4 regions of the Neorhizobium sp. BETTINA12A genome follow, and region 2 is predicted to be linked to each of the others. Evidence: predicted binding sites of a transcription regulator. Region 2 holds the regulator's gene; each other region holds the start of a gene.

Region 1 (5,848 bases), on a different contig from region 2:
GTGGAGCCTTCCGCCCTGTCTTGCAAGGGGCTTTGGGCATGCAGTATTGCCGCAGACCAAAAAGATTGGCACAAAGCGCGGATGATCGCCTTGACTGATATCAAATCCGCCTCCTTTCATATTCGCCGCTCGATCCTGAGCGTGCCGGCCGGCAATGCGAGGGCATTGGAAAAGGTGCATGGCCTCGATTGCGATGCGGCGATCTTCGATCTGGAAGATTCCGTCGCACCGGAAAAGAAGGCGGAGGCCCGCGACAACCTGCGCCGGTTGTTTAAGGAAAATCCGCTCCGGGGCAGGGAAACGATCATCCGCATCAACCCGCTCGAAACCGAATTCGGCAAGGCGGATATGGACCTGGTGACCGAGGTCTCTCCCGACGTGGTGCTGATCCCGAAGGTCGAGCACATGTCGCAGGTCCAGGCGGTGGCGGATATCCTGTCCGAGGCCGGGGCTCCGGACGATCTTGCCATCTGGGCGATGATCGAAACGCCGAAGGGCGTCCTGAATGCGCCGGCAATTGCCCCTGTCGACGAGCGGCTCCAGTGTTTCGTGGTCGGCCTCAACGACCTGCGCAAGGAGACGGGCGTGCTGCCGCAGCCCGGTCGGGCCTATCTGGTGCCCTGGCTGATGCAGATCGTGCTTGCCGGCCGCGCCCATGGGATCGATGTGATCGACAGCGTCTTCAACGAGTTCAAGGATGCAGAAGCCTTTGAGGCGGAATGCGCCCAGGGACGCGCCATGGGCTTTTCCGGCAAGATGCTGATCCATCCGGCCCAGATCGAACCTGCCAACCGGCATTTCGGGCCGGATCCTCAGGCCGTGAAAGAGGCGGAAGCGGTGATTGCCGCCTTTGCGGAACCGGACGCGCAACATCTCAACGTCATCAACCTCAACGGCAAGATGGTCGAGCGGCTGCACCTGGTGGAGGCTGAAAAGCTTGCCGCCAAGGCACGCATCATCGCCGAACGAAAGAAAACGCCATGAAACTTTATCGCTTCCTCAGCGGTCCCGACGATTCTTCCTTCTGCCACAAGGTGACGGCGGCACTGAACAAGGGTTGGGAACTTTCCGGTTCGCCGACCTACGCCTTCAACGCCACGACCGGCGAGATGCAGTGCGGCCAGGCGGTGACCAAAACCGTTCATGGCAAGGAATACGATCCCGAGATGAAGCTCGGCGAGCAATAAGCTCCAGTCGGAGAGGATCAGCGCTGAGCAGCTTCGTCGGCGCTGGCCTCGATACGCTCCATATCGTCGTCGCTGAGGCCGAAATGGTGGCCGATCTCGTGGATCAGCACATGGGTGATGATATCGCCCAGGGTTTCCTCGTTTTCCGCCCAGTAATCCAGGATCGGCCGGCGATAAAGCCGGATGCGGTTCGGCAATTCACCGGTTTCCATGTTGAACCGCTCGGAAATGCCGCGGCCTTCGAAAAGGCCGAGCAGGTCGAAAGGCGTCTCGAGTGCCATATCCTCGAAAACGTCGTCGTCCGGAAAATCCTCGATCTCGATCGTCAGGTTGACGGTGAGAGCCCGGAATTCCTCCGGTAAATGACCATAGGCCTCGATTGCCAGCGACTCGAACGTGCTGATCGTCGGTGCGTGGCGATCCTGCCAATCGTCGGTCTGGTCGATGCGGGCCATAGGCTCTCCTTCTGATCAGGCCCATATAGTACCTCCCGCGATATTTTTCGAGTGAAGAATCATTGGCCTAGGATCCGAGGAAAAGATTCCCAGGATTTGGCTGTTGACTCTTTCGGCCAGCTCTGGAATCCATAAGAACATAAAGAGAACATGTACGAATGGAGCTGACGCCATGGCCGAGCACGCCACGGCGCAGGAGACGCTTTTTGCCCTGCGCGAACAGATCGCCAGACTGGAAGGAAAATCTCTCCCGGCGCTTGCCGCGGCGGAACAAGCGGACTTGGCCGCTGATCCGGAAGGCCAGAAAGCCAGGAATAATCAACCGCGTTTGCCATTCGGCATACCGCCGATGGATACCGCGTTGGAAGGTGGCCTGCCGCTCGACGGCATCACGGAAATCCGCTCGCTGCTGATGGGAGATGCCGGAGCAGCAAGCGGCTTTGCTCTCTCGCTGGCCTCTCACCTGAAAGCGAGACAGCCAGGCGACGCGCCGGTTCTGTGGATCGGCGATGTCGTGTCCACGCAGGAGGCCGGAATTCCCTATTCCGTCGGCCTCAAACAGTTCGGATTGAGCCAGCGGGATGTTCTTTACGCCTCTCCGCGCAAGCTGGACGATGCCCTGTGGCTTGCGGAGACTGCGGTGGCCAGCGGGGCTGTTGTCGCCATCATTCTCGAAATCCGGGGCAACCCCAGGCATTTCGGTCTCACCGAAAGCCGCAGGTTGGGTCTGAGGGCAAAGGCGGCGGGACGGCCGCTCTTTCTGCTGCGGCATGCGGGAGAGGAGGAGGCAAGCAGCGCCTCGTTCCGCTTCCTTGTCGAACCGGCGCCGGCGGCTCGCCGGCATCTTCCGGAGGGATCCGAGCTTGGCGGCAGCATCGGTCATCCCGTTTTCAGGCTGACCCTGGAGAAGAGCCGCATCCCGGCTCCGCTATCCCTACTTCTGGAGTGGAATCCCCATGACCGTCAATTTTCCCTCGGCCGAGAGGCAGGAGAGGCTTTCTCTTTCCGCAACCCGCCAGCGCATCCTGGCGCTCGTCTTCCCGCACCTGCCGACCGACAGGATCGCGCGCCGGCTCTGGGGGCTGTCGTGGCGTTCGAAAGGGCGTCCTGAACATCATCCGCCGATCCTCTGTGCCGGCCGGCGCGAAAACGCCATGCGGCTCACAGCGCTCGACGAGGTTTCCGAACGTCTCGGGCTGAAGCGTGGGCAGGGGTTGGCGGAAGCGCGCGCCATGTTTCCGAAGATCGACGTGGTGGACGAGGATGGCGCGGCGGACCGGGGCCTTCTTGAGGCGATCGCCGATTGGTGCGACCGTTATACACCGCTGGTGGCGCTGGACGGCCGCGAAGGTCTGTTTCTCGACATAACCGGCTGCACCCACCTCTTCGGTGGCGAGGAGGCTCTGCTCAAGGACATCCTTGGCCGACTTTTGCAGATGGGATTCGATGTCAAAGGGGCGATCTCCTCGTCGCCGGGCCTGTCCTGGGCCGCCTGTCGCTTCGGCCGCGGCGGCGTGATTGCCGACCAGGTGACGGAGGCGGTACTGGCGCCGCTGCCGGTCAATGCTTTGCGTATCGATGAGGCCACTGTCGCATCGCTTTACAAGCTCGGACTGAAAAGGATCGGCGACCTTCTGCCGATGCCGCGTGCGCCGTTGGCTCGCCGTTTCGGCATTCATCTATTGCTTCGGCTGGATCAGGCGCTCGGGCACAATGAGGAAGCCATCTCGCCTCGCCGTCCCGTGGCTGCCCTTTCCGCCGAGCGACGGCTCGCCGAACCGATCCAGGCGGAAGAACATATTCTGCAGCTGGCCGGCCAGATTGCCATTTCGTTGAAATCGGAACTGGAAGCCCGTGGTGTCGGGGGGCGTGTTTTCGAACTGGTGCTTTTCCGGGTCGATGGCCGGGTGTTTCGCATCGCCGCCGGTGCCTCGCAGCCATTGCAGGATCCGAAACGGATCTCTTTGCTGTTTTCCGAGCGCCTGAACGCCGTGCACGATGACCTCGATGCAGGCTTTGGTTTCGAGCTCCTGCGCCTCAACGTGTTGCAATACGATGTCTTCAGGATTTCCCAGGGTGATTTCACCGGCAATGGCGATAGCGAAATCTCGCTTGCCGATTTTGTCGATCGGGTTTCGGCCCGGCTCGGGGCCGATTGTCTGCAGATCGCCGAACCGAAGCAGAGCCACGTGCCGGAGCGCGCGGAAGTGTTCGTGCCGGCGATTGCCTCGCGGATCGTCCGGGAAAAGACCGAGGAGATTTTTACCTTCGCGCCGAAAAGTGACCGCCCCTTGCGGCTCTTCCGTCATCCGGAACTGATGGAGGCTTTTGCGGCAACGGTGCCGGATGGCCCTCCGCAGCGTTTCCGCTGGCGCCGCATCGTCCATGAAGTCATCCGTGCGGAGGGGCCGGAGCGGATTTCGCCCGAATGGTGGAATGACGAGGAGGATGTCGAGGAGCGCGACTATTTCAGGCTTGAAAGTGAAGCTGGCCGCCGCTTCTGGATTTTCCGCGCCGGTCATTACGTTGCCGGCAAAACTGCGCCGACCTGGCGCGTGCATGGGATTTTCGCATGACGGATGCCCCCGTTTTTTTCGAGATCGGCGCGAAGACCAATTTCTCTTTCCTGGAAGGGGCTGCCAAACCGGAGGAGATGATCTTGGCGGCAAGCGTGCTCGGCCTATCCGGCCTTGGTATAGCCGACAGGAATTCCGTTGCCGGCGTGGTGAGAGCGCATAGCCAAGTCAGAAACATGAAGGAAACCTACGAGCTTCAGCAGAAGCAGGGCAGAAAGAAAGACGAGGAAGCAGCCATCCTCCCTTGTGCGTTTTATCCGGGAGCGCGGCTCGTTTTTTCCGACAACACGCCGGATATTCTCGCCTATCCGCAGAACCGGAAGGGCTGGGCCAATCTCTGCCGCCTGCTGAGCCGTGGAAATCTCAGGACCAACAAAGGGTCCTGCATTCTGGAAGAATGGGATCTTCTGGAATGGTGCGACGAGATGATGCTGGCGGTCGTGCCGGATTTTTCCCGCGTGGAAGAGATGGCCTATCAGCGACACCTCGGAGCCTGTCTCGGTAAATACAGAGAGCGGTTCAAAAAGAACATCTATCTGGTTCTGTCGCCGACCTATGATGGACGAGATGTCTTTGTTTTCAACTTGCTTGCCCGGATTGCCGCGCGCAACCGGGTGCCCTTGGTCGCGACCAACCTGCCTCTTTTCCATCTCCCTTATCGGCGATCCCTGTCGGATGTGGTCACGGCAATCCGCGAACATGTGACGATCCAGGAAGCCGGATTTCGGCTGGCGCCGAATGGAGAAAGGCATATCAAGCAACCTGCCGAAATGGCGCGGCTCTTCCGCGCCTATCCCGATGCGATCGACAATACGGGAAAGTTCTTCAGCCGGCTGAAGTTTTCGCTCGATGAACTCAGCCATAATTATCCAGATGAGAGCGTTCCGGGTGAAACCGTATCGGAAACCTTGGAGCGTCTTACCTGGGAAGGGGCAAAGCGCCGATACCCTGACGAAATTACCGAAAAGATCGCAGGCCAGATCAGGTACGAACTCGATCTGATCAAGGAGATGGGATACGAGCCGTATTTCTTGACGGTACGCCACATCGTCTGGCATGCCCGAGATGTGCTGAAGGTTCTCTGCCAAGGGCGTGGCTCGGCGGCCAATTCCACCGTCTGTTTCTGCCTCGGCATCACCGAGGTCGATCCGACTTTCACGACACTTCTCTTCGAACGGTTCATTTCGACGGAGCGGAACGAGCCGCCGGATATCGACGTCGATTTCGAGCACGCGCGACGCGAGGAGGTTATCCAGTATATCTACCGGCATTACGGCTATCGCCATGCCGGCTTGACGGCGGCGGTTACCAGCTACCGGACCCGCATGGCAGGCCGCGAGGTGGCCAAGGCTTTCGGCCTTTCCGAAGATGTACAGTCAGCCCTTTCGAGCACGGTCTGGGGCTGGTCGGAAGAGGGGCTTTCGGAGCGCGAGGCAAGGGTCGCGGGGCTCGATGTGACGGATAAAACGACACTCAAGGTGATTGCTCATGCCAAGGAACTTATGGGTTTTCCGCGGCATCTCACCCAGCATGTCGGCGGGTTCCTGATAACCCGCGACCGGCTGGATGAAGTCGTGCCGATCATGAAAACGGCAATGCCTGGCCGTTACATGGTCGAATGGGACAAGGA
Region 2 (5,848 bases):
CCATGGCGCGCGACAGCACCGGATTGACCACATACTCTTCGCACGGAACCGCAAAGCACATGCGCAGGAAGTTCGACGCATAGTCCAGGTTGTTCTGCGGATAAACGAAGGGCTGGCCGATATGGTACTTGTAGGCCATCGCGGCAAGCGTCGGCATCTTGGCTATCATGCGCAGCGAAGCGACCATGCGCTGGTGCGGATCGGTGATGTCGGTGGAGTCGTGATAGAAGGCAGACAGCGCCCCGACACAGCCGCACATGACGGCCATCGGATGGGCGTCGCGGCGGAAGCCGGTGAAGAAGCGGCTCATCTGCTCATGCACCATCGTGTGATGGGTCACGCGATAGTCGAAGTCCTTCTTCTGGGCAGCGGTCGGCAGTTCCCCGTAAAGCAGCAGGTAGCAGGTTTCCAGGAAGTCGCCGTGCTCGGCGAGCTGTTCGATCGGATAACCGCGATGCAGCAGGATGCCGGCGTCGCCATCGATATAGGTGATCTTGGATTCGCAAGACGCCGTCGAGGTGAAGCCGGGGTCGTAGGTGAAGGTGCCGGTGTGCTTGTAGAGAGCGCCGATATCGACCACATCGGGACCGATGGTCCCCGACTTGACCGGCAGATCGACTTGTCTGTCACCGATTACCAGATTTGCGCTTGTTTCCGTCATGCTGATCCTCCAACCTTTTGGCGGCATGGCGCCCTAAAAGCGCCACAAGAATTAAGCGTCCACCAGTTTAGCTATATGATCCTAAAGCTGATGCCAAGCTGTCGTGACGGCATTTTGTGCAGCGCGAAAAATTATTGAGCAACAGCTTTTGCTTGGATGTCCAACTTCCTGTTGCATGCCCTTTCGGTGGCTCGGAATTCCCGATATTTAACCGCCAGTTGACGACCGAAGAAGAAACGCGCAGGTTGTATTGCCGCATGTCTGGCGGTGGGGCGGACAGAGCGTTTCATGCCGGAGGAAAATGCATTTCCGACGCATGCCAAGGCAGGGAAACTGATATCCCGGCCGCCGGACCCCCGCATAAACACAAGCGCTCCCGACTCGGGCAAGCTCCGAAATCTGGCCGAGCTTTTCCCCGCGATCGAGCGCCGCCCGCCGGTCCATACGCTGGACGGGGGCTTTCGCCGCTCCGCGAGCCGGCGCCTCGATCGGTTGCTACGCAGTTTCCCGATCATGCTGGAAGAGGAGATGGTCTATGGCCATGGCTTCCTTTTCCTGCCGGTCGTCGTCGGGGCAGGGGCCGTCTGCTGGTTCGCACTGCCCTATAACCCTGCGTTCTGGCCGTTTTTCCTCGTTTTTTGCGTATGTACGATCTTCGTGATCGTCTCGCGCCACCGCTCCGGCACGATCCATCTCTTGCCGCTCGGTGTCGCGCTCTTTCTGGGCGGCATGATGCTGGCACAGTTCGAGACGTGGCGGCGGTCCACCGTCGTTCTCGATACGCCGGTGACAACCGAACTTGCCGGCGTGGTCGAGCGCAGGGAGATCGATGCCCAGGGCCGTTGGCGCTATGTCGTCCTTATCGACCGGACATCCAATCCGGAAGTCAGGCGCCCGCCGGAGCGTGTATCGCTGCTTGCAAGGTCTCGACATGAGCCCGCCCAGATCGGCGAGACGATCAGCGGCCGCGCGCGCCTTTCACCACCCTCCGGACCTGCACTGCCTGGCCTCAACGACTTTGCCTTCTCCTCCTATTTCGACGGCATCGGCGCGGTCGGATTTTTTTATGGAGCGCCGAAAAAACAGGCTGCCGGTCCGTCGACCCGGAGCTGGATTGCCGACATCGAAAGCCGGCTTTTCGATCTCCGCAGCGCAATCGCCACCCGTATCCGCGAGACCGTGCCGGGAGATTCCGGCGCCTTTGCCGCGGCAATCGTGACGGACGAACGCCGGGCAATCTCCAAGGGAACGACCGAAGCTTTACGGCTTTCGGGATTAGCCCATATCGTCGCCATTTCCGGACTGAACATGGCGCTCGCCGCCGGTATCTTCTTCGTCGGCGTGCGGACCGTGCTCGCGGTCTTTATGGGCTTCGGCCACGCCTATCCGGTGAAGAAGATCGCCGCACTCGGCGCCCTGATAATGGTCACCGCCTATTACCTGATCTCCGGTTTCGGCGTTTCGGCCGAGCGGGCCTACATCATGATGGCAATCATGCTGGTTGCCGTCCTCTTCGACCGACCGTCGATCAGCCTGCACAATGTGGCGCTGTCCGCGCTCGTCATCATCGCCATGTCGCCCTCGGAAATGCTCGGGCCGAGCTTCCAGATGTCGTTTGCCGCCACCGTTGCCCTGGTCGCCGGTTACGCGCTCTGGAAACAGAGGGCCGAGGGCCGCGATCCTCAGCCTCTGCCGTTCCGCCACCGCATGGTGATGCCGATCCTGGCATCGTGGAATTTCGCAGCCGGCGTCTTCGTCACCTCGCTGATCGGCGGCGTTTCGACCGCGATGTTTTCGGTCGAGCATTTCCATCGCATCGCCACCTATGGCCTCGCCGCAAACCTGGCAGCCATGCCGATCATCTCCTTCGTGGTGATGCCGGCCGGTCTGGTCGGCATGCTACTGATGCCCTTCGGCCTTGATGCTCCCTTCATGAAGCTCATGGGCCTTGGCCTGGAAGCGGTGATCGCTATTGCCGGGCACGTGGCTGCCTGGGGTGGCGATGTCGGGATAGGCCGCCAGCATCCATGGTTCCTGACGGTCTCAACGGCAGGCTTCCTGCTGCTGACCCTGCTCAGGACGAAGCTAAGGCTGATCGGTCCGCCGCTGATGGTGACCGCTCTGCTGCTTTCCTGGCATGAGCGATCGACGCCTCTGGCGGATATATTGGTCTCGGAAGACGGGACAATGGTGGCGCTCGTAAACGGGGAACGGGTTTCCACCAACCGCACCCGCCCGCCTGATTTCATCTACGACCAGTGGAAGAGGGCGCTTCTGCTCGGCGACCCGACCAAACCGGACATGTCGCCGGCCAGGGACAAGCCGCCCGACCGCAAACCAGCAGGCGCAAAAAACGATAAGCGCCGCGAGTTGACCTCGGCGGAACTCGAAACAGTGAGGTTGCGAATAAGCCAGGTGACTTCCGACCGCTTCACCTGCGAGCCTAAGGCCTGGTGCGCCGCAAGCACGGGCAATGCCATCATCGTGGCCGTAGAAGACGGCCGTTACGCCGGCGCTGCCTGCGACGCCGCCGATCTTGTCATCGCCCCGCGGGCACGTTTCGACCGATGCCGGTCCGGCGGACTGATGATCAATGGCGCGACGCTTAGAAAGACCGGCGCGCTGGAGATTTCGCTGAACGGCACGGGCGACATGCGACGCTGGGAGGTCCGTGCCGCAATGGCGGCCGAGGACCGGCCCTGGACTAGGCACCGCCACTACGATTGGCGAAGCCAGAGTTTCGACAACGCGTTGCCGGAACCGCTCCGGCAGCTAATCAGTGATAACGGCGGATGAGGCCGACGAGCTTGCCCTGGATCTTCACCCGGTCAGGCCCGAAAATGCGGGTCTCGTAGGCGGGGTTGGCGGCTTCGAGCGCGATCGAGGCGCCGCGGCGGCGAAAACGCTTCAGCGTCGCTTCCTCATCGTCCACCAGCGCCACGATGATGTCGCCGGGATTGGCCGTCGTGCCGTTGCGAATGATCACGGTGTCGCCATCGAGAATGCCTGCCTCGATCATCGAATCGCCCTTGACCTCCAGCGCGTAATGCTCGCCGGAGCCGAGCATCTCGGCCGGCACGGAGATGTCGTGCGTGTTGTTCTGGATCGCCGAGATCGGCACGCCGGCGGCGATGCGGCCCATGACGGGAACGGTCGTGGCGTTCGACGAGCCATCGTTGGCCGCGAGTTTCTGAGGTGCTGCGGCCGGCTGCGGTTTGCCGAGGCTGCCCTCGATGACGCTGGGCGAAAAACCGCGCCGCGGCTGAATGCTCGGCGAATAGGCTTCCGGGAGCTTGATGACTTCCAGCGCGCGGGCCCGGTTCGGCAGGCGGCGGATGAAGCCGCGCTCCTCGAGCGCCGTGATCAGACGATGGATTCCGGACTTGGACGCAAGGTCGAGCGCGTCCTTCATTTCGTCGAATGACGGCGGGATACCGGATTCTTTCATGCGTTCGTGAATGAACAGAAGCAATTCCTGTTGTTTGCGCGTGAGCATCTTTTGGCACCCTCAGAGTCGGAAACAAATCCAGAACGGACACTATATGTTCCATATGTGTTCCGCAAGTCCCTAAATTTCTGTGAAGTATGATGATTTTTTCTTCATAGATGCGTGCCAGATATCTGGTGTCACACCACTTGCGCGGCGCCAGCCCGCTGCCAAAGTAGCTTTGCGATTCCAATTCAGGGGGCCCTCGCGTGAACGCAAGACCGATCGATCATCTCGTGCTGCCGGTGGCGGGACTTACCGCTGCGCGTTCCCGGCTCACGGAGCTCGGTTTTACAGTTGCGCCGGATGCTTTTCATCCTTTCGGCACCGCCAATGCTTGCGTGTTCTTCTCGGATGGGACCTACCTGGAGCCGCTGGCTCTTGCCAACCGACGCCATGCGGGTGTTGCGGCAAAGCGCGGCAACGTTTTCACGGCTCGCGATCTCGCCTTCCGCAAGACGTCCAACCGGCAGGGCTTTTCCGCTCTCGTTGTCGCGACCCGCGATGCGATGGCCGATCATGCGCGTTTCAAGATGCGCGGCGTTTCGGCAGGCGACGTGCTGGAATTTTCCCGCGGCATGATCCTGGCCGACGGTTCCGAGACGCAGGCGAGCTTCCGGCTGGCATTCGCCGGCGATGACCGCGCGCCCGAGTTCTTCCTGTTTTCCTGCCAGCGCATCAACCCGCTGCCTGCCGACCGCGAGCTGGAGCGGCATGCCAATACCGTCACCGGCCTGAGCGAAATCATCCTGTCGGCCCCGACACCTGCCGATTTCGCTCCGCTGGTCGAACAGGTGCTGCTGACCAAGGCCGCGCCGGAGGCTGCACCGCTCCAGCTTGCCGCGGCCAATGCCCGCATCCGGATCCTGCAGGATCGGGAGCTCGAGGCGGAATTTGCGGTTCAGCCGACCCCGGGCGCCGAAGGACTGCGCGGCCGGGCGGTCATCTTCAAAACCGCCGATCTTGCCGTGACAGAGATCACCCTTGCTGCTAATGACGTCGCATTCGTCCGCCGGGAGGGCCGTGTTCTCGTCTCGGCGGCGCCCGGCCAGGGTGTTTTGTTCGGCTTCGAGGAATAGATCATGGAAGTTACCGCAAACTCCAGCGTCTCCGTCGGCGAAGGAGGCGGCAAGGTGGTTTTCGCGCAGAACGCAAAACTGTCGCTGATCGCCGGTCCCTGCCAGATGGAAAGCCGCGACCACGCCTTCATGATGGCAGGCGCGTTGAAGGAACTCTGCAGCAAGCTCGGCATCGGCCTCGTCTACAAGTCCTCCTACGACAAGGCCAACCGCACGTCGATTTCCGGCAAGCGCGGCCTCGGGCTCGAAACCGCCATGGAAATCTTTGCCGACCTCAAGAAAGAGTTCGGCTTCCCGGTTCTGACCGACATTCACACGGAAGAGCAGTGCGCCGTCGTGGCCGAGACGGTCGACATCCTGCAGATCCCGGCCTTCCTCTGCCGCCAGACCGACCTGCTTATTGCGGCGGCCAGGACCGGCCGCGTCATCAACGTCAAGAAGGGCCAGTTCCTGGCGCCTTGGGACATGAAGAACGTGCTTGCGAAGTTCACCCAGAGCGGCAATCCGAATGTGCTGCTTTGCGAGCGCGGCGCGTCCTTCGGCTATAATACGCTGGTCTCCGATATGCGCTCGCTGCCGATCATGGCGTCAATGGGCGCGCCGGTGATTTTTGATGCGACG
Region 3 (5,848 bases), on a different contig from region 2:
CGCGACACTGCCCGAGAGGATCACTCCTCGTCAACCACCCGCAGTTTGAGAAGACCGGTACGGCTTTCGACCACCTTCGCCTGCGGCAGGTCGCGGGTTGCCTCGGCCTCCGCTGGCGCCTCCAGTTCGAGAGCCTCGATCTTGGCGCCGCGGCGGTTGAGCTTGTCGGTGGAGGTGAGGATCTGCTCGACATCCTTCTGCGCCGCGAAGAAATGTGTCTGCAGTTTGCGGGTGCGGTCGTCGAGGCGGGAAAGATCCTCGATCAGCAGCGCCACTTCGCCCTGGATGAGATGTGCCTGCTCGCGCATCCGCTGATCCTTCAGCACGGCCTGGATGACCTGGATGGACAGCATCAGCAGCGAAGGAGAGACAATGACGATCCGGGAACGTTGCGCCTTCTGCACGGCACTCTCGAAATGCTCGTGGATCTCCGCGAAGATGGATTCCGACGGCACGAAAAGGAAAGCCATTTCCTGCGTCTCGCCCGGGATCAGGTACTTTTCCGAGACATCGCGGATGTGAACCTCAAGGTCGCGCTTGAAGGCCTGGGCGGCGGCCCTTCTGGCTTCGGGTGCCGCGGCCTCGCGAAATGCGTTCCAGGCTTCGAGTGGAAATTTGGCATCGATCACCAAAGGCGGAGCGCCGTTCGGCATCCTGATCGTACAGTCCGGCCTGGTGCCGTTCGAAAGCGTGGTCTGGAAACCATAGGCGCCCATCGGCAATCCGTCGGCAATGATCGCTTCCATTCGGCCCTGGCCGAAGGCGCCGCGTGTCTGCTTGTTCGACAGGATCGCCTGCAGGCCGACGACGTCTTTTGCGAGCGTTTGGATATTGTTCTGTGCAGCGTCGATCACCGCCAGCCGTTCCTGCAGCCGCTGCAGGTTCTCATGCGTCGACTTGGTCTGTTCGGTAATCGTCGCGCCGATCCGGTGCGTCATGCCGTCGAGCCGTTGGCTGACCGACTGGTTAAGTTCCGATTGCCGCGTCGAAAGCGTCTCCGCCATTGCCGACAGCCGTCCCTGCATCTCGCTCTGCGCTCTCAGAAGTTCGGAAAGCCGGGCTTCGCCTTCCATCACCCGCAAGGCCGCCTCTTCCTGCCGCCGAAGCGATGCGCGCCGGACCAGGAACAGCCATAACAGTAGCAATGCCGCTCCACACATCACCGCCACGACGGCAGCGCGTGGATCGTCGGAGAAACGGGAAAGGCTGGCAACAAGATTATTCATGGCGGGAAACTAACAGAATTTTGCCACTTGAAAAGATCAAAACGTGAACATTCCGCTTCCTCGGGCCGTAATTTCTATTCCTTCGGAAAAAAAGATGGGTTATGGGAAGCCATGACGATCAAGCCTCTGATTATTCTGCCTGACCCGATCCTGCGTCAGGTTTCCAAGCCGATAGAGCGTGTTGACGCCGAGCTTCTGAGGCTCGCCGACGACATGCTGGAGACCATGTATGACGCGCCGGGCATCGGCCTTGCTGCGATCCAGATCGGCGTGCCGCGCCGCCTGCTGGTCGTCGACATCGCGCGTGAGGGTGAGGAAAAGCAGCCGCAGGTCTTCATCAATCCGGAGATCGTCAGATCCTCCGACGAAATCGCGGTCTACGAAGAAGGCTGCCTGTCCATTCCGGAATATTACGCCGAGGTCGAGCGGCCCGCGACCGTCAGCGTCAAGCATCTGGGCCGCGACGGCAAGGAATATGTGGTAGAGGCCGATGGCCTGCTCGCCACCTGCCTGCAGCATGAGATCGATCACCTGAATGGCGTGCTTTTCATCGACCATATCTCCCGCCTGAAGCGCGAGATGGTGATCAAGAAATTCACCAAGGCTGCCAAGTCCAAGGCGGTCTGAACCGTCGCTCGGGCGATCCGAGTTAAGAAGGCGCGGTCTCTTGAGACGCGGAACGACCATGTCTCTTCGCATCATCTTCATGGGAACGCCGGAATTTTCCGTGCCGACGCTGCAGAGCCTGAAACATGCGGGCCATGAGATCGTCGCCGTTTATACCCAGCCGCCGCGCCCGGGCGGCCGCCGCGGGCTCGATCTGGTGAAGTCGCCGGTCCATCAGGCCGCCGAACTGCTGGGCATTCCCGTTTTTACGCCGGTGAATTTCAAGGATCCCGATGAGCGCGAGAAATTCCGCGCACTCAAGGCGGATGTTGCCGTTGTCGTCGCCTACGGCCTGCTGCTGCCGGAAGCGATCCTAACGGGCACAAAGTTCGGCTGTTACAACGGCCACGCTTCGCTCCTGCCACGCTGGCGCGGTGCCGCACCGATCCAGCGCGCGATCATGGCGGGTGACAAGAAGACTGGCATGATGGTCATGCAGATGGAAAAGGGTCTCGATACCGGCCCCGTTGCGCTGACGAGGGAAGTCGAAATCGGCGAGAACATGACGGCGGGCGAGCTGCACGACAAGCTGATGCTGGTCGGAGCCCGTGCGATGGTCGAGGCGATGGGGAAACTCGAAGCCGACGACCTGCCGCTGACGCCGCAATCGTCGGAAGGCGCGCTTTATGCCGCCAAGATCGACAAGGGCGAGACGCACATCGATTTTTTGAAGACCGCACGTGATGTGCATAACCACATCCGCGGTCTGTCGCCGTTTCCGGGCGCATGGTTCGAGGCGGAGATCAACGGCAGGCCGGAGCGCGTAAAGGTTCTCCTCTCGGAAGTCGGCGAAGGGCAGGGTGAGCCCGGAACGGTTCTTGACGACGCACTGACCCTTGCCTGCGGCGCGGGTGCGGTGCGGCTCCTCAAGTTGCAGAAGGCCGGGGGCAAGCCCTTGGCCGCGGCGGAGTTTCTGCGCGGGACGCCGCTGGAGCCCGGCACGAGGCTTTCCTGATGCCGCGATTCCGCATGATCGTCGAATATGACGGCACGCCCTATGTCGGCTGGCAGAAGCAGAAGAATGGCCATTCGGTACAGTCGGCACTTGAAACTGCCATACTGTCCTTGACCAAGGAGAGCGTGGTGGTCAAGGGCGCCGGCCGCACCGATTCCGGCGTTCATGCGCGCGGGCAGGTGGTGCATGTCGATCTGTCGCGGTCGTGGCCGCCACACCGGCTGCGCGACGCGCTGAATGCCTATCTCGGCATGGCCAGGGAGAAAGTCGCCATCATCGGCGTGCAGGTCGTCGATGATACGTTCGACGCCCGCTTTTCGGCTGTCCGGCGATATTATCTCTACCGTATCATTTCACGCGCCGGCCCGCTGGCGTTGGATGCGAAGCGCGCCTGGTGGGTCACCAAGGATCTGGATCATGAGGTCATGCATGCCGCCGCCCAGACGCTGGTCGGAAAGCATGATTTCACGACCTTTCGCTCGGTTCATTGTCAGGCGAAAAATCCCGTCCGCACGCTGGACATGCTGGATGTCACGCGCAGCGGCGACCTGATCGAAATTCGCGCGACGGCACAGAGTTTCCTGCACAATCAGATACGCTCGCTCGCAGGCACGCTGAAACTGGCCGGCGAAGGCCGCATGACGCCGGCGGATGTCCGCGCAGCATTGGACGCCCGGGACCGCAAGGCCTGCGGCCCGGTGGCACCGCCGGAGGGACTTTATTTCATGCGGGTCGATTATCCAGGCGATCCTATAGAGCCCTGAAGCGCTGGCTTCGTCAGAGTGGGTAAATGCCGAGGAAACGCTGCAGCGCTTCGGTCAGCAGCATGCTCGGCACGATCAGCACCAGCACCAGCGTTGTGATCATCAGCGGCTGCGGCCCGCAGATCATCCGCATCACCCGCGATATCGAAATGATCATCACGAGCAGCAGCGCGAAATGGACCAGCGCCAGGGCGGTATCGAGTCTCGACGGCAACAGGAAACGCAGGCTCAGCAGGCCGTAGAGATAGGCGAAGGGAACCGAGAGCCAGTTGACGGTGACGACGACCGCCGGAAACTTTCGGGCGATGCCGAGCAGTGAGCAGAGTATGCCGGCAAGGATCAGCGGCACCAGCCAGTTGAAGATTTCCAGCATTGCCATGCGAACGAAGAAAATCCCGCCGATCCGGGCGCCGGACGGCATGCCCTCAAGCAAATAGTCTCGCCACCACAGCCACGAGACGAACGCGCCCGGCAGGCACCAGACGAACGCCCAGAACGAGCGCATCATCCCGCGATCGGAAATGTCGAGCAGGCGGAAACCCTGCGCATCGCCGCGGATCAGCAGCCAGAGACCGCTCAGATAAAGTCTGACTTCAGCATAGGAGGGCAAGGCGGCCTCCTCGCAAAACGGCGAAATCACGCATCAGGTTAACGAAACCCCCATGATATTCTCCAGTTCGCGCGCAACAAACATGTCGGTCAGGAGCACAAGTCCCAGGGTGGCAATGCGGATCATCACCGGGCCACCCATGACTGCTCTTAGAACGCACCAGGCGAGGAAAAGCGCGGCGATCAGAATGGTTGCCGCCAGAATTATCGAAGCGTAACCGGCAAGCCCCATGGCGCCACCTTGCTGGGCAGATAGGAAAGCGATGGGCGAATAAACCGCATGGATCGCATAGGCGAGCGGGACGGCAAACCAGTTGCGCACCACGATCAGGATCGGCACGAGCGGCATGAAGCGCAGAATGAAGCCGAGGGCGATGAGCGCCGCGGCCGGCACGACCCATTGGGCCGCTTCGAGGACCAGCATCTTCAGGAAAAAGATGAAGGAATAGTCTTCGCGTTGAGGGAAATGACGAAGGTATTCCATCCGCTGAACGATCCAGCCGACAATCAATGCCGGCGCGCACCAGCCCGCCGCCCAGAACGAACGCAATACGCCCTGGTCCGAAATGTCGAACGGTCGCAGACCGCGCGCATCGCCCCTGATCAGCAGCCAGAGACCGCCGAGGTAGAGCCTGACTTCATGATAGGAGGGCATTATCGAACCAGCGGGAGATGAAGGTCCCATAGATTTGGGTGAGCGTCTCCAGATCGGCAAGGGCTACGCGCTCATCGATCATATGCATGGTCTGCCCGACAAGGCCAAATTCGACGACCGGGCAATAATCCTTGATGAACCGGGCATCCGAGGTGCCGCCTGTCGTCGAAAGTTTCGGCACCTTGCCGGTCACGCTCTCGACGGCACCCGATAGCGAAGCGATCAGGGCATTGTTGCGGGTCAGGAACACGTGGCTCGGGCGTTCTGCCCAGGTGATGTCGTAGCGGACCGGATCGCGCTCCGGGCGCAGCGGGCTAGCAATCGCTGCTGCGTCGAGCCGCCTGACGATCTCGGCTTTGACCGTATCGGCGGTCCAGGTGTCGTTGAAGCGGATGTTGAAGGCGAACGCCGCCTTGGCCGGAATGACGTTGGTCGCCGGATTGCCCACATCGACGGAGGTCACTTCCAGATTGGAGGCAGGGAATTCCGCCGTGCCGCCGTCGAAGGGCGGATTCATCAGCACTGAGGCGAGCGGCAGCAGGCCGCGTACCGGATTGTCGGCAAGGTGCGGGTAGGCCGCATGGCCCTGGACGCCGAAGACGGTGACCTTGCCGGAGACCGAACCGCGTCGGCCGATCTTGATCATGTCGCCGAGCGCATCCGGATTGGTCGGCTCGCCGACCAGGCAGGCATCCCAGGTCTCGCCCCTCTCGGCCGCCCATTTCAGCAGCTTCTCGGTGCCGTTGACGGCCGGGCCTTCCTCGTCGCCGGTGATCAGGAAGGAGATCGAGCCTCTTGGCGCGCCATGCAGATCGATATGGCGGGCGACCGCTGCGACGAAACAGGCGATGCCACCCTTCATGTCCACCGCGCCGCGGCCGAACAGCTCGCCGCCGACGATCTCGGCGGCAAAAGGCGGCTTACTCCAAGACGTCTCGTCTCCCGGCGGCACCACGTCCGTGTGGCCGGCAAA
Region 4 (5,848 bases), on a different contig from region 2:
CGCCGATCTTCTCGACCATGGTCGCCTTGTTCACCTGGAAGGGAACTTCGGTGATGATGATCTGCTCGCGGTCGCCGCGCATCGGCTCGATCGCCGCGACGCCGCGCATGATCACCGAGCCTCGGCCGGTCTCGTAGGCGGAACGGATACCGGCGCGCCCGAGGATCAGGGCACCTGTCGGAAAGTCCGGACCGGGAATGATCTCCATCATTTCCGGCAGCTCGATCGCCGGGTTGTCGATCAGGGCGATGCAGCCGTTGATCACTTCCACCAGATTGTGCGGCGGGATGTTGGTCGCCATGCCGACGGCGATGCCGCCTGCGCCGTTGACCAAAAGGTTCGGGAATTTCGCCGGCACTACGACGGGCTCGGAGAGCGTGCCGTCATAGTTGTCGCGGAAATCGACGGTTTCCTTGTCGAGATCGTCGAGCAGCGCGTGGGCCGCCTTCTCGAGGCGGCACTCGGTGTAACGTTCGGCCGCCGGCGGGTCGCCGTCGATCGAACCGAAATTGCCCTGACCATCGATCAGCGGCAGGCGGAGCGACCAATCCTGGGCCATGCGCGCCAGCGCGTCATAGATCGCCGAGTTGCCGTGCGGATGGAATTTACCCATCACGTCCCCGGTCACACGGGCGCATTTGACGTATTTCTTGTTCCAGTCGATGCCGAGTTCCGACATTCCGTAGAGGATGCGCCGGTGGACCGGCTTCAATCCGTCGCGGACGTCAGGAAGGGCGCGGCTGACGATGACGCTCATGGCGTAATCGAGGTACGACCGCTGCATCTCTTCCATGATGGAAATGGGTTCGATGCCTGGAGGCAGCTTTCCGCCGCCGGGTGTGCTTTGCTCAGTCAAATCGGATCACGATCTCTGTTCGGAATCAGTTTCTTTTTTATAGCGGAAAGCGGTTCCGAGCGCCAATTTCCACAATGGTTTTGAACAGCTTTTGCGGCTTTAACACGGCTTTTGAACAAGGTCGAAACATGCCGCGACGCGGACGGAGTGGGGTTTCTTTCGCTGCCGGCCTGTCCTAACAATCTTCGCATGCGACTGCAAGGATTGCAGCCTGACAGGGAGAGGATATGGCGACCCCCGATATGCTGGTCAATGCCCTGACCACGATGCTCGTGACACTCGACCCGCCCGGGCTGGCGCCGGTCTTTCTGGGCCTGACCGTCGGCATGACTGCCCTTCAGCGGCGCCAGGTCGCCTTCCGAGGATCGCTGATCGCCTTCGGCATCCTCGCCGTCTTTGCGCTGTTCGGTTCGAGCGTGCTCGGGCTGCTCGGCATATCGATCGGCGCCTTCCGCATTGCCGGCGGCCTGCTGCTCTTCTGGATCTCCTTCGAAATGGTGTTCGAGAAACGCCAGGAGCGGAAGGAAAAGACGTCCCAGGCCGCAATCACCATCGACCATATCCACAATATCGCGGTGTTTCCGCTGGCGTTGCCGCTGATTGCCGGTCCGGGCGCGATCTCAGCCACAGTCCTGCTTTCCGGCACCCTGCCCGGCATTCTCGACCGGGCGCTTCTTATCGGCGTCATCGCGCTGATCATGCTGCTCGTCTACGCAACGCTATTGGTCGCCGAACGGCTCGACCGTTTTCTCGGGGTCACCGGACGGGCAATCCTCACCCGTCTGCTCGGCGTGATCCTTGCGGCGCTCTCCGTCCAGTTCGTCGTCGACGGAGTGCGCTCGGCCTTCAATCTTTAGGCCCGTACTCTTCGGGTAGGACGCAGCCTTCGGTAAGACCCGGGCGACAGAGCGGAATTTTCTGCTAAAACGCGATTCAACCCCACCTCACTCGAAGGTCTCCATGATGCGCCGCATGTTGCGCCGGCTCCTGCCGGAAGCCACCCCCGTCAGTCCCAAGGAAAGATTGCGTGCAGCGCTTGGCGCACTCGCGGGCATTCTGGTGACCGGACTGCTGGGAAGCCTGGCTTTGAAGGCAGATGCAACGCTTCCGGCACTGGTCGCCCCTATGGGGGCTTCGGCCGTGCTGCTGTTTGCAGTGCCTTCCAGCCCGCTTGCACAGCCCTGGTCGATCATTGGCGGCAATATCGTCGCCGCCCTGGTCGGCGTGACCGCCGCTCTTTTGATAACCAATCCGTTCCTGGCCTCGGCGGTGGCGATCGCCGTTGCCATCGCGGCGATGATGACGCTTCGCTGCCTGCATCCCCCGAGCGGCGCGATCGCGCTGACCGCAGTGCTCGGCGGACCGACGATCCATGAACTCGGATACGGTTTCGTGATCTGGCCGGTCGCCGGCAATTCGCTCGTCCTGCTGCTGATCGCGCTGGCCTTCAACAATCTGACAGGACGTCGTTACCCGCACGCGGCCAAGCCGGCGGCGGCCGATCACGGCACGAGAGATCCCGCCTCGATCCAGCGCATCGGCTTTACCTCCGCCGACCTCGACCATGTCCTGAAAGAATACGACGAGTTCCTGGATATCGATCGCGACGACCTCGAAACGATCCTGCGCCGGACGGAATTGCGCTCCTATCGCCGGCGCGCCGGCCACTTCGATTGCGCCAGCATCATGTCGCGCGACGTGGTGGCGGTCGCACCCGACAATACCCTGAAGGAGGCGCACGACCTGATGCGCGCCCACCATTTCAAGGCCCTGCCGGTTACCAACGACAGGGCGGAAGTGGTGGGGATCGTCACCCAGACAGATTTTCTCGACAAGGCGAACTGGACGAGAGGTCGGCCGAAAATCGGCTTTGCCCAGCGTATGCGCCTCGTCCTGTCGGGCGCCAGCGCACCGAACGACACGGTCAAGGACATCATGACAGCGCCGGTCAGGACGGTTGGCCCGGCCACGCCGATCGCAGATGCGATCGTCATCTTTGCCGAAGAGGGGCTGCACTACCTGCCGGTAACCCGGGAGAACAACAAACTGGTGGGCATTCTATCGCAATCAGACGTCCTGGTCGCGATGCTCGCCGACAAGGCGGCCGCCTGAACAGCAATTCAGGCAGCTGCCGTTTCAAAGATCGATGGTAACCGACAGATCAGAATGGGATGTCGTCGTCGAGATCACGGGAGAAATTGCCGCCTGCCGGCTGACCGCCGGAGGACTGGCCGCCGCGGCTCGCACCGCCCGCAGCAGGCCGGCGATCGTAATCGTCGCCACCGCCGAAGTCGTTGCCGCCAAAATCGTTGCCGACACGATTGCCGCCAGCACCACCACGGTCGCCGCCGCCCTCGCCGCGACCGTCCAGCATGGTCAGCGTCGAGTTGAAGCCCTGAAGCACGATTTCCGTCGAATAACGGTCGTTGCCGGTCTGGTCCTGCCACTTGCGGGTCTGCAGCGCGCCTTCGATATAGAGCTTGGCGCCCTTCTTCACATATTGCTCGACGACCTTGCAGAGGCCTTCATTGAAGACGACGACCGTATGCCATTCGGTCTTCTCGCGGCGTTCGCCATTGTTGCGGTCACGCCAGGTTTCGGACGTGGCGATGCGAAGGTTGGCGATCGGCCGGCCGTCCTGCGTCCGGCGGATTTCAGGATCAGCCCCCACATTCCCCACCAGGATTACCTTGTTCACACTACCAGCCATATTCGTCACCTCATCTGCCGCCCGGCCGGCGGCACCAAAAATCAATCGCGGCACTTTAGCCCATCGGGCTCAGCCATTGGGGTTTTTGCGACCTTTAATCCACAGGCAAATTTGTTCTTTATTTGTTCTAATTTATTCCTATAGTGCTGTCAACCGACTCGGGAACGGTGCCGCATCGCAGCAGTTTCGTCTCGACAGTCGTGGATCAATCACTACATAAGGGCCTTCGATCCTCCCGAGAGCATGAAGATGAGCGAACTGAAGAGCATTTCCATACGTGGTGCGCGCGAGCATAATTTGAAGGGCATCGATCTCGATTTGCCCCGCAATTCGCTGATCGTCATGACCGGCCTGTCCGGCTCGGGCAAGTCTTCGCTCGCCTTCGACACGATCTACGCGGAAGGCCAGCGGCGTTATGTCGAAAGTCTTTCGGCCTATGCGCGCCAGTTCCTGGAAATGATGCAGAAGCCGGATGTCGACCAGATCGACGGACTTTCGCCGGCAATCTCGATCGAGCAGAAGACGACGTCGCGCAATCCGCGCTCGACGGTCGGCACGGTCACCGAAATCTACGACTATATGCGCCTGCTTTTTGCGCGCGTCGGGGTGCCCTATTCGCCGGCGACCGGCCTGCCGATCGAAAGCCAGACGGTCAGCCAGATGGTCGACCGCATCCTCGCCTTCGAGGAAGGCACGCGTCTTTATATTCTGGCACCGATGATCCGCGGGCGCAAAGGCGAGTATAAAAAAGAACTCGCCGACCTGATGAAAAAGGGGTTCCAGCGCGTCAAGGTCGACGGCCAGTTCTACGAGATCGCCGACGTTCCGGCGCTCGACAAGAAATACAAGCACGATATCGATATCGTCGTGGACCGGCTCGTGGTCCGCTCCGATATTGCCGCGCGCCTGGCCGACAGTCTCGAAACCTCGCTGAAACTGGCCGACGGGCTGGCGGTTGCCGAATTCGCCGACAAGCCGCTTCCGCCGGAAGAGACTTCGGCCGGCGGATCCGCGAACAAATCCCTCAACGAGACGCACGAACGGGTGCTGTTTTCTGAAAAGTTCGCCTGCCCCGTTTCCGGTTTCACCATTTCGGAAATCGAGCCGCGGCTGTTTTCGTTCAACAATCCCTTTGGCGCCTGCCCGACCTGCGATGGTCTCGGCTCGCAACAGAAGGTGGACGAAGCGCTGATCGTGCCGGAACCTGCCCGGACGCTGCGCGACGGCGCGATTGCGCCATGGGCGAAATCCACGTCGCCCTATTACAATCAGACGCTCGAAGCACTGGGCAAGGTTTTCGATTTCAAGCTGTCCAGCCGCTGGAACGAGCTTTCTGCGGAGGCGCAGAAAGCCATCCTCGAGGGCACCGAGGAAAAGATCGAATTCCACTATGCCGACGGCGCCCGCTCCTACAAGACGGTCAAGAATTTCGAAGGCATCGTGCCGAACCTCGAGCGCCGCTGGAAGGAAACCGACAGCGCCTGGGCGCGCGAGGAGATCGAACGGTACATGTCGGCAGCCCCCTGCCCGGCCTGCAACGGCTATCGCCTGAAGCCGGAGGCACTCGCCGTAAAGATCAACAAGCTGCATATCGGCCAGGTCACCGAGATGTCGATCCGGATCGCGCGCGACTGGTTCGAGGTGCTGCCGGAACAGTTGAACGCCAAGCAGAACGAAATCGCAGTCCGCATTCTGAAAGAGATCCGCGAACGCCTGCGGTTCTTGAACGATGTCGGCCTCGACTATCTCAGCCTGTCGCGCAATTCCGGCACGCTCTCCGGCGGCGAAAGCCAGCGCATCCGGCTTGCCTCGCAGATCGGCTCCGGCCTGACCGGCGTGCTCTACGTGCTCGACGAACCGTCGATCGGCTTGCACCAGCGCGACAATGCCCGGCTGCTCGATACGCTGAAACACCTGCGCGACATCGGCAACACGGTGATCGTCGTCGAGCATGACGAAGACGCGATCATGAGTGCCGACTACGTGGTCGATATCGGCCCGGCAGCCGGCATCCACGGTGGACAGGTGGTGGCGGAAGGCACGCCCAACGAGGTGATGGCCAACCCGAAATCGCTCACTGGCAAATATCTGTCGGGCGAACTCGGCGTGCCGGTTCCGACGGAACGCCGCAAGCCGAAGAAGGGCAAAGAAATCAAGGTTTTTGGCGCCCGTGGCAACAACCTCAAGAATGTCACGGCTGCCATTCCGCTCGGCGTCTTTACCGCCGTCACAGGCGTGTCAGGCGGCGGCAAATCGACCTTCCTGATCGAGACGCTTTATAA

What was found. Region 2 encodes LexA, which represses DNA repair genes until DNA is damaged. Its sites were predicted from a motif close to TGTTCNNNNTGTGTTCNG; they were not measured.
Region 1: a site for LexA is predicted at 1,776-1,793, ahead of MOV61_RS02050 (ImuA family protein). Genes of this name have one in related genera too.
Region 3: a site for LexA is predicted at 1,259-1,276, ahead of def (peptide deformylase). Genes of this name have one in related genera too.
Region 4: a site for LexA is predicted at 3,679-3,696, ahead of uvrA (excinuclease ABC subunit UvrA). Genes of this name have one in related genera too.

What each region holds. Positions count from the first base shown of each region.
Region 1 covers NZ_JALBGW010000003.1:105,040-110,887, forward strand. Annotated here, with positions in the region: gene MOV61_RS02035 (CoA ester lyase) at 82-984, shown strand; gene MOV61_RS02040 (DUF1737 domain-containing protein) at 981-1,187, shown strand; gene MOV61_RS02045 (metallopeptidase family protein) at 1,205-1,642, opposite strand; gene MOV61_RS02050 (ImuA family protein) at 1,815-2,753, shown strand; gene MOV61_RS02055 (Y-family DNA polymerase) at 2,767-4,218, shown strand; gene MOV61_RS02060 (error-prone DNA polymerase) at 4,215-5,848, shown strand, end outside.
Region 2 covers NZ_JALBGW010000018.1:66-5,913, reverse strand. Annotated here, with positions in the region: gene gltA (citrate synthase) at 1-661, opposite strand, end outside; gene MOV61_RS07775 (ComEC/Rec2 family competence protein) at 950-3,457, shown strand; gene lexA (transcriptional repressor LexA) at 3,438-4,157, opposite strand; gene MOV61_RS07765 (VOC family protein) at 4,358-5,227, shown strand; partial or broken gene kdsA (3-deoxy-8-phosphooctulonate synthase) at 5,231-5,848, shown strand, end outside.
Region 3 covers NZ_JALBGW010000033.1:36,957-42,804, forward strand. Annotated here, with positions in the region: gene MOV61_RS11770 (DNA recombination protein RmuC) at 21-1,160, opposite strand; gene def (peptide deformylase) at 1,338-1,853, shown strand; gene fmt (methionyl-tRNA formyltransferase) at 1,912-2,847, shown strand; gene truA (tRNA pseudouridine(38-40) synthase TruA) at 2,847-3,611, shown strand; gene MOV61_RS11790 (hypothetical protein) at 3,625-4,221, opposite strand; gene MOV61_RS11795 (hypothetical protein) at 4,255-4,875, opposite strand; gene dapE (succinyl-diaminopimelate desuccinylase) at 4,859-5,848, opposite strand, start outside.
Region 4 covers NZ_JALBGW010000021.1:14,077-19,924, forward strand. Annotated here, with positions in the region: gene gyrA (DNA gyrase subunit A) at 1-856, opposite strand, end outside; gene MOV61_RS08765 (MarC family protein) at 1,084-1,713, shown strand; gene MOV61_RS08770 (HPP family protein) at 1,820-2,968, shown strand; gene MOV61_RS08775 (single-stranded DNA-binding protein) at 3,018-3,566, opposite strand; gene uvrA (excinuclease ABC subunit UvrA) at 3,816-5,848, shown strand, end outside.